DNA from 4 places in the Nocardia lasii genome. Region 2 is predicted to be linked to each of the others. Evidence: riboswitches for the same ligand, from Rfam matches in the RefSeq annotation. Region 2 holds a riboswitch; each other region holds the start of a gene.
The links. A riboswitch is a leader RNA that binds a small molecule or an ion and turns the genes downstream of it on or off. The one in region 2 is predicted to bind S-adenosylmethionine.

Region 1: it holds a riboswitch for S-adenosylmethionine, as region 2 does, so the genes downstream of both, ACFP3H_RS13045 (amino acid ABC transporter permease) here and ACFP3H_RS21050 (AfsA-related hotdog domain-containing protein) in region 2, are expected to answer to the same signal.
Region 3: it holds a riboswitch for S-adenosylmethionine, as region 2 does, so the genes downstream of both, ACFP3H_RS03530 (aminotransferase class V-fold PLP-dependent enzyme) here and ACFP3H_RS21050 (AfsA-related hotdog domain-containing protein) in region 2, are expected to answer to the same signal.
Region 4: it holds a riboswitch for S-adenosylmethionine, as region 2 does, so the genes downstream of both, ACFP3H_RS00885 (bifunctional o-acetylhomoserine/o-acetylserine sulfhydrylase) here and ACFP3H_RS21050 (AfsA-related hotdog domain-containing protein) in region 2, are expected to answer to the same signal.

The regions. Positions count from the first base shown of each region.
Region 1 covers NZ_JBHSQN010000008.1:88,951-91,143, reverse strand. The annotation lists gene ACFP3H_RS13045 (amino acid ABC transporter permease) at 1-864, opposite strand, end outside; SAM riboswitch class I at 973-1,067, opposite strand; gene ACFP3H_RS13040 (hypothetical protein) at 1,441-2,142, shown strand; gene ACFP3H_RS13035 (glycosyltransferase family 2 protein) at 2,156-2,193, opposite strand, start outside.
Region 2 covers NZ_JBHSQN010000014.1:105,265-107,457, reverse strand. The annotation lists gene ACFP3H_RS21055 (HAD family hydrolase) at 1-324, opposite strand, end outside; gene ACFP3H_RS21050 (AfsA-related hotdog domain-containing protein) at 321-1,100, opposite strand; SAM riboswitch class IV at 1,115-1,226, opposite strand; gene ACFP3H_RS21045 (SRPBCC family protein) at 1,373-1,825, shown strand; gene ACFP3H_RS21040 (alpha/beta fold hydrolase) at 1,966-2,193, opposite strand, start outside.
Region 3 covers NZ_JBHSQN010000001.1:752,641-754,833, forward strand. The annotation lists gene ACFP3H_RS03530 (aminotransferase class V-fold PLP-dependent enzyme) at 1-1,218, opposite strand, end outside; SAM riboswitch class IV at 1,261-1,376, opposite strand; gene ACFP3H_RS03535 (DUF6183 family protein) at 1,477-2,193, shown strand, end outside.
Region 4 covers NZ_JBHSQN010000001.1:171,761-173,953, forward strand. The annotation lists gene ACFP3H_RS00875 (MFS transporter) at 1-143, opposite strand, end outside; gene ACFP3H_RS00880 (TetR family transcriptional regulator) at 279-992, shown strand; SAM riboswitch class IV at 1,057-1,167, shown strand; gene ACFP3H_RS00885 (bifunctional o-acetylhomoserine/o-acetylserine sulfhydrylase) at 1,250-2,193, shown strand, end outside.

The sequences.
Region 1 (2,193 bases), on a different contig from region 2:
TTCGATGTAGTACTGGGCGATCGACAGGGCGGTGGTGAGCACGATGTACCAGACCGTGGCCACCATCAGCAGCGGCACCACCCGGCCGTTGCGACCGAAGATCACCTGGACCTGGTAGAACAGCTCGGCGATCGCCATCACCGACACGATCGAGGTGCCCTTGAACAGGCTGATCACCTCGTTGGCCGCGTTGGGCAGGATCGAGCGCATCGCCTGCGGCAACACGATCGTGCGGAACTGACGCCAGCGCGGAATGCCAAGCGCCGCAGCGGCTTCCAGTTGGCCGCCGTCCACCGAGAGCAGACCCGCGCGGATCAGTTCGGCCGAATACGCCGCCTGGTGCAGGGCCAGGCCGATCACCGCGGCGGTGAAACCGCTGATCACGCCGTTGACGCCGAAGTCGAAGAAGGCCGGTCCGAACGGAATACCCACGGACAAGCGGGGATACAGGTAGGCGATGTTGAACCAGAACAGCAGCTGCACGATCAGCGGAATCGACCGGAACGCCCAGATGTAGGTCCAGGCGATCACCCGCAGCACCGGGTTGTCGGAGACCCGCCCGATGGCCAGCAGCGTGCCGAGCGCGAAACCGAGCGCGGTACCCCACAGGGTCAGCTCGATGGTCACCCACAGCGCCGACATCACCGATTTGGCGGTGAAGTACTGGGCGAAGGTGCCCCAGTCCCACCCCGGATTGGTGATCAGGCCGTGCGCGAACTGGGCCACCAGCAGCAGGGCGATGCCCGCGACGACCCAGCGCCACGGGTGCCGGGAACCGGCGATGCGGGGCAGGTTCTCGGCGGCGGTCGCGCGCGGTGGCGGTGCGGGCGCGGTGTCGGCGCCGGTGACGGCGGACGCGGTCATGGGAGTCCTTCGAAAACAGTGGAACGAGGTGCGGTGACCTCCACCCGGCCAGGGCGGGTGCGCGAGCTGGCGGCGCTCAGGCCGGACAGGACATCAGCACGAATATCTCCTCCATCGGTCCCGGCGGAAGCACCCACACCCCGGGACGGGGCGGGTTGCTGCGACGTCGTCGAGCCAGGTCTCTCGGTCGCTCTGGATGGTTGTGCTCGACGGTTGCGGCCCGAGCTGAATCAGCATGTGGCATAGGCGCTACCGCACGCAACGGTAGAAATCAGCGTGAGCCCAGAGGTTGGACGCGGGGGATCGGCGGAGCACAATTGCCCCGATTCGGTGCGGTCAGCGACTCGCGGGCGGGCGAGGGGGACGCTGACGAGAGTGGGTCGAGTCGTGTCCCGGGGGCGGCGGGCCGGGTGGGGGCGAGCGGATTCGGGTCGGTGCGTCGTGGGGGAGCGCGGGGCTGGTCGGCGGGGTCGCTGAAAGGTTGCGACGCGCCGAATCGAGGGTTACTTCACCTGCGTCGAAATTCGGGTGGCGCGCGGTAGCGTCGGCCTTCTCTGCGTCGATGAGGAGTCCGCCGTGTTCGTGTCACGTCGTTCCATCACCCTGACGGCCTGCGCCGCCGCGCTGCTGCTGAGCGCGCCCACCGTCGCGGCCGCCCCGGCACCGCCCGCGGTCACCAGGGACACACCGGCCGTCGCGCCCACCGCCGGGCCCGGTGACCTGCTCACCGCCTACCAGACCGTCGTCGAGACCCTCGAAGCCCTCGGCATCCAGCCGTTCCTGTATCCCACCGCCGCGCTGAACTGCTCCGCCGACGGACCCGGCATCGTCCCCGCCGTCGCGGGCGCGGTCCCCGGCCCGTGGCCCGCCACCGCCCTGCCGCTGCCCGGTCTCGACCTCACCGCCGTGAAATCCGGGCAGACCCTGTTCACCTTCCTGCCCTACGGCATGGCCCCCGACACCGCCGCCACGAATACCGCGGGCATGCAGGTGGCCTGGCTCAACATCAGCAACGGCCGCAGCGGCATGGCCTCGATGGGTCCGATCGGCGACATCGTCGCCGCGATGGTCCCGCCCGAGGTCCCCGTCCAACTCCGCCCGATGGCCGAGGCCGCCATCCGCGACTTCCTCCTGGCCGCCATCCCCGTCGGCGGCGTCCGCGCGGTCCCGGTCGACACCGGCCACGGCACCGTCCTGGCCGCCGTCTTCGGCACCGCCGACAACGCGGGCCGCTCCTGCTTCTTCTTCCCGACCGTCGGCATCATCGACGTCCCCTGATCCGGATGCTCGGTCAGCGGGTCGCGGTCCGGCTCGTGTCGTGGTCGGACG
Region 2 (2,193 bases):
CCCGGACGCGGCGTGCTCGCGCAGGGCCCGCACCGGCTCGGCGTAGAACGCGGCACCCTCGGCCACGAACCCGTCGAACCAGCGCTGCCCGGCGGCCACCAGCGCGGCGTACTCGACGCCGCGATAGGTCCGGTAGTACTCCCGATTGATCTCCTCGCGCGGTGCGCCCGCCTGCGCCCGCGCCTTGAGATCGTCGGCGACACGGGCGTATTCGCTGCCGTCGTCCCCGTTCTCGGCCAGCCAGAACCGCAGGAACGTGAACATCGACTTCACGGTGATCAGGGTTTCGTCGACGTCGAAGAACGCCACGCCGTGATCGCTCATGCCGACGCCGCCAGGTACGCGGTGACCGCCTTGGCCGCCTTGGCCCGCTCGATCTGGGCGATCCGCTCATTGGGCAGCGCCGCGAACTCGATCCGCGAGCGCGCCACACTCTTGCCGAACTGGCGCACCTCGGTCTCGATCACGAACTCCAACTTGCCCGGATCCTCGACCGAGACCGGCGTGAGCTGGGCGTGCAGGGTCGCCGGGAGCGGGAACAGGAACGAGGTGAACCGCAGGTCGACGTTGTTCCAGACGAGGTAGAAGTGCTCCTGCGGGCTGCGCACCCCGTATTCGAGTTCGAACGCGGCCAGGAACAGCTGGCGCACCGCCTCGATCACCACGATGCCCTGCACGTGCTCGCCGGTCTGATGATCGAGCAGCAGCTCGTTGTCGCTGTCCAGGCGCAGCTCGGCCCGGAAGACGTTCTCGTCGGTGCGCGTCAGATCGGCCAGCAACACATTGGAGTGCTGGTACTTGTGCACGTGGTGGCGACGCGCCGGCTCGGCGACCTCGCCGAGCACCCGCACGCGCGCCTGCGGTGCGTGCACGGCCGCCACGTGCTCGAGGTAGTCGAGATCGTGGCGGGTGAGCCCCTGACCCAGGTGAACGACCAGTTCCGACCCGGTGAAGCGACCGCCGCGCAGCAGCGCGACCAGGCCCGACACGGTGTGTACCCGCTCGTCGGCGGTGATGCCGAGGAACCGGTCGGCCACCACGACGAAGGTGGTCGCCACCGCCTCGGGGGTCTGGGTTGAGTCGAGCTGGACAACAGACATGACAGACCTCCAGGAAAAGACGCTTACGGGGGGATCCCCACCCATCCGGTCGTCACCCGGAGCACCCCGCCGCCGATGGAGGGTTGCCGCCCAGCAAGCCGGGGCTCGAAGCTGGAACTCGTGACCGTGTCCTGAAACTTATTCCGGCGCAATAGTTTTGAAAACCATTCCGACCAGCATGCGAAAAAATCCGACTCCGGGCGGAGGGCGGGCCGGGTCGCGGTGCCTATGCTGTGCGTGACTGTCCGTCACGCATAACCCCGGAGGCAACGTTGCCGAACACCCTCGAAGCCAGCATCGACATCGCCGCATCGCCGGAGAAAGTGTGGGCGGTGCTGTCCGACCTGCGCCGGATGCCCGAACTCAGCCCGACGACGGTGAAGATGATCGCGCTCGGCGGGGTGCGCGACGGCGCGTTCACCGTCAACGTGAACAAGGTCGGCTGGAAGGTCTACCCGACCACCTCGCGGATCGTGCGCTTCGACGCCAACCGCACGCTGGCATTCCGCATGAACGAGAACCGCACCGTGTGGACCTACCTGCTCGAGCCGACCGCCACCGGCACCCGCGTGGTCGAGACCCGCACGGTCGACCCCAAGGGCCTGCCCGGCTGGCTGACGGCGGCGATCAAGGTCGCGATGGGCGGCGAGCAGAAGTTCGAGGCCGACCTGGTCGCGGGCATGGAGGAGACGCTGAACCGGGTCAAGGTCGCCGCGGAGCGCTGACCTTGACCGGAGCCCGTCGGAGCTGATCCGGCGGGCTCTCGTCGTCATGTCAGGTTGTCGCCGTCGAGCGTCTGCGCGCCGCGCGGTTTCCGGAGCGCCGCGAGTTGGTGGGCCGATGGGCGCCGGGGACGTTCGTGGTGTCAGCGGGTTCCAGCGATGAAATCGCCCAGGACGGAGACGAATTCGTCGGGCTGCTCGATCTGCGGGGAGTGACCCGCGTGTTCGACGAGGTGGGTTCGCGCGCCCGCCGCGGCGAAACGGGCCAGGGTTTCGGTGCTGTCGTAGAGGTTGTCGTGGCGGCCGTGGATGGCCAGGACCGGCTGGCGGAGGGCTCGCGCGCGGACGTCGAGCGGCTTCGCGGCGAAGTC
Region 3 (2,193 bases), on a different contig from region 2:
CCAGGTGGGGCCGGTGGTGACGAGGGTGGTGATCGCGGCGACGAGGCGGTCCACGTCGGCGGCGGTGGTGCCGAGGCCGATGCTGGCGCGCAGGGCGGCGTCGAGGCCGAGGCTCGCGAGCAGGGGGTGGGCGCAGAAGCGGCCGTCGCGCACGCCGATGGCGTGTTCGGCGGAGAGGTAGGCGGCGACCTGGCCGGGGGCGTAATCGGCGACGGTGAAGGCGACGATGCCCACACAGTCGGGGCTGTCGGACCAGATGGTGACCAGGTCGACGCCGGGGATGGCGGACAGGCCGTCACGCAGGCGGTCGGCCAGGAAGCGTTCGTGCGCAACGAGTTCAGTGGAGTCGATGGCGGCGAGGGCGTCGCAGGCGGCGGCAATAGCGGCCGCGCCCAACACATTCGGCGAACCGCCCTCGTGCCGCTGCGGCGCGCACGCCCATTCCACTTCGCGCACACCGACATTGCGCACCGCGCCACCCCCGGCCAGGTACGGATCGGCCGCGTCGAGCCAGTCACGTCGACCCACCAGCACCCCCGACCCGAACGGCGCGTACAGCTTGTGCCCGGAGAAGGCGAGGTAGTCGATCCCGCTCTCCCGCAGCGAGATCCGACGATGCGGCGCCAACTGCGCGGCATCGACGAGGATCCGCGCACCACACAGGTGGGCGATATTCGCGAGTCGCTCGAGCGGCAGCACCTCACCGGTCACATTCGACGCCCCGGTCACCGCGAGCAACGCGGCGGGCCTGCTGCACAGTTCGGCGACCACCCGCTGCACCGTCTCCTCGACGGTGGCCCCGGCCCGCACCACCCGGCGGCCGTGCTTGGTCCACGGCAGGAAGTTCGCGTGGTGTTCGATGTCGAGCACCACGGTCTCCCCCGGCACACACCCGGCCAGCAGGTTCAGCGAATCGGTGGTGTTGCGGGTGAACACGACCACCTGGTCGTCGGCGGCGTCGAGGAACCGGGCGACCGAACCGCGCGAGGCCTCGTAGCACTCGGTCGAGATCCGCGAGGCGTAGCCGGCGCCGCGGTGCACGCTGGCGTAGTACGGCAGCAGCTGCGCGATCCGGTCGGTGACCTGGGTCAGCGCCGGCGCACTGGCCGCGTAGTCGAAGTTGGCGTAGGTGCTCGTCCCGCCCTGGACCAGCGGAACCCGCAGGTCAGCCCCGGAAACGGTGGCGATGGCACAGGTGGGGTCGATTACAGCAGTCATGACGAAATCCCGTCGGCTCAGGGACCCGCTCCACAAGAAGTTGGCCCGCGCTTGCCGCGTCCGTTCTCGGACGTCAGCCAGGTCGTCACCCGGAGCACCCCACCGCGGAGGAGGGTTGCCGACCAGCAAGCCGGGGCTGAACACTGGTACTCGTGACCTGAACCGAGACTGACAGACGACCGCCCGACCTGTCAACCACCCCGCCGCAACACGCCCGGACCCGGTCACCTCGACACGCCCGCTGCGTACGCTGGGCGCGTGCACGTCGAGATCGAGCAGATCATCCGCGAGTTCCCTGGGACGACCGACTTCCGCAGCGCCAATGAGCGCATCGAAAAACGCGTCGCGGCAGGCGATTTCGAGTTCGCGGTAGCACTGTCCAGAGCCGCTACCGCCGCCTACGGCGCCCACAATTGGATCGTCGGAAACTGCCTGAGCACAGTGCTGCACGCCTCGGCGCCGGAGCGGGTCGCGGCGGCCCTCCGGATACTGGCGGCGACACAACCGAAGCAGGTTCGGGTGCGAGGAATCGCGGCGAGACTGGCGGGCGCCCTCGACCCGGACGACGCGATCGCGGCCTTCGGCCAGGCCGGGCTGATCGGACCGATGGCGGACGAGCTGCGCACCTGCCTCCTGCACGAACTCGTCCTACGCGACATCGCTGTGGCCGAGCACGAGGTGCTCGCGCGGTGGGCGACCTCGGCGCACTGGTCGGGCCACCCGCTGCGCGCCCTGCCCCTCGAACGCGCACCGTTCGAGCGTGACCTCGCACTCCGCCGATTCACCAAGGGCGGTTCCAGTGTCGGCCTACCGTTCAGCGCCGACACCACCCGCGCCCTGAGCAGGCACACCCGCCTAGCACTACCCACCGCGAAGGAGCGCGCGGCCGACCCGCAGCTCGAGCACGCCGTCGCGAACTGGCAGCGAGAATCCAACGGCCGCATCGAAGCTCGGACCTTCGCACTCAGGTTTCTC
Region 4 (2,193 bases), on a different contig from region 2:
TGGGCGTAGGGCAGGGCGATGGTGATCACGGTGGCGTCGAGCACCACCATCAACTGCGCCGCCGAGAGCACGAGCAGCGCCCACCAGCGAGTCGAACTCTGTTGGGAATCACCATGTTTCGTTTCCAGCTCGGTGTCGGTCACCGGTACTCCTCATCCGTCGATCAGCGTCGACTCATCCTGGCACCGCAAGACAATTGGCGTCAAGAGAAAAATGTCTGACTGCGCCAATTGGCTGGTTGGGACAGACAAATCGGACGGGCCGGTAGACTGACCCGCATGCTGGACTCGACCCCTCCGATCAGCGCCGACCGGACCGCCGAACCGGCCCCCGCGGCGCCACTGGGCCTGCGCGAACGCAAGAAACTCCAGACCAGGGCGGCCATCGTCACGGTCGGCCTCGACCTGTGCGAATCCCAGGGCTTCGACGCGACGACGGTCGAGCAGATCGCCGCGGGCGCCGACGTGTCCCCGCGCACCGTGAACCGGTACTTCGCGCTCAAGGAAGACATCGTGCTCGCCCCGATCGACGACTTCGGGACCTCGGTCGCCGAGGCGCTGCGCGGGTGGCCGCCGGGCAACGACCTGCAGGCCCTGTGCGGGGCCTACCTCGAGACGATCCAGGCCGAGGCGGGCGCCGACGGGGTGCGCTTCCTACGCCAGTTCCTGCAGATGCAGCGGATCATGCGCGCGAGTCAGGCGGTGAACGCGCGCGCGCTGGAATACGCCGAGAAGAAGAACGTGGCGGTGTGCGCGCAACTCGCCGAGCGCCTCGGCACCACGCCCGACGATTTCATGGTCAAGCTGGTGGCCGGGATCTGGCAGATGATGTGCCACATCTCGATGGCCGACACCGAGGCCGCGCTGGCCGAGGCGACCCCCGAAGCCGCCGTGCGAACGACCCGGCACGCGGTGCTGCGCGCCTATCACGGCCTGCGCCACGCCTGCGGCGCACCGGTGGACGACACACCCGGATTCGGCCTCGACGAGTGATCTCGGCGAGAAAATCCGGGGGAAGTTTCCGCGCGCGGGGAATGTCCGGTTAACATGACGGCAAGGTCATGAGTACCAGCGCCAAGCCCCGGCTCGCTGGTCGGCAACCCTCCAGCTGCGGTGGGGTGCTCCGGGTGATGACCGGGCTCTCGAAAGTCGAGAGCAAGCGCGCCCCGCAGGAGGACCCCATGTGTTGTTGTTCGTCGATCCGACCCATCTGACGAAATACCCCCGACGCACAAAACTGGAGTACTGACATGTCCGACTCTGTCCTGCCCGAGAACTGGTCCTTCGAGACCAAGCAGGTCCACGCCGGCCAGTCCCCCGACGCGAGCACCAACGCGCGGGCACTGCCGATCTACCAGACGACGTCCTATGTCTTCCGCGACACCGATCACGCCGCCGCGCTGTTCGGTCTCGCCGAGCCGGGCAACATCTACACCCGCATCATGAACCCCACCCAGGACGCGGTCGAGCAGCGGGTCGCCGCGCTCGAGGGCGGCGTCGCGGCGCTGCTGCTGGCCTCGGGCCAGGCCGCCGAGACCTACGCGATCCTGAACCTGGCCAGTGCGGGCGACCACATCGTGTCCAGCCCGCACCTCTACGGCGGCACCTACAACCTGTTCCACTACTCGCTGCCCAAGCTCGGCATCGAGGTCTCCTTCGTCGAGGATCCCGACGATCTGGCGCAGTGGCAGGCCGCCATCCGCCCGAACACCAAGGCGTTTTTCGGCGAGACCATCGCCAACCCGAGCAGCGCGGTGTTCGACATCCCCGGCGTGGCCGGTGTCGCGCACGAGAACGGCCTCCCGCTCATCGTCGACAACACCGTCGCCACCCCCTACCTGATCCAGCCGCTGGCCCACGGCGCCGACATCGTCGTGCACTCGGCCACCAAGTACCTCGGCGGCCACGGTGCGGCCGTGGCCGGGGTGATCGTCGACGGCGGCACCTTCGACTGGACCGTGCGCGACGCCGACGGCAAGCCCCGCTTCCCCGGTTTCACCGAGCCCGACCCCAGCTACAACGGGGTGGTGTTCGCCGATCTCGGCGCGCCCGCGTTCGCGCTCAAGGCCCGCGTGCAGCTGCTGCGCGACCTCGGCGCGGCCGTCTCGCCGTTCAACGCGTTCCTCATCGCCCAGGGCATCGAGACCCTGAGCCTGCGGGTGGAACGCCACGTCAGCAATGCCGAGGCCGTGGC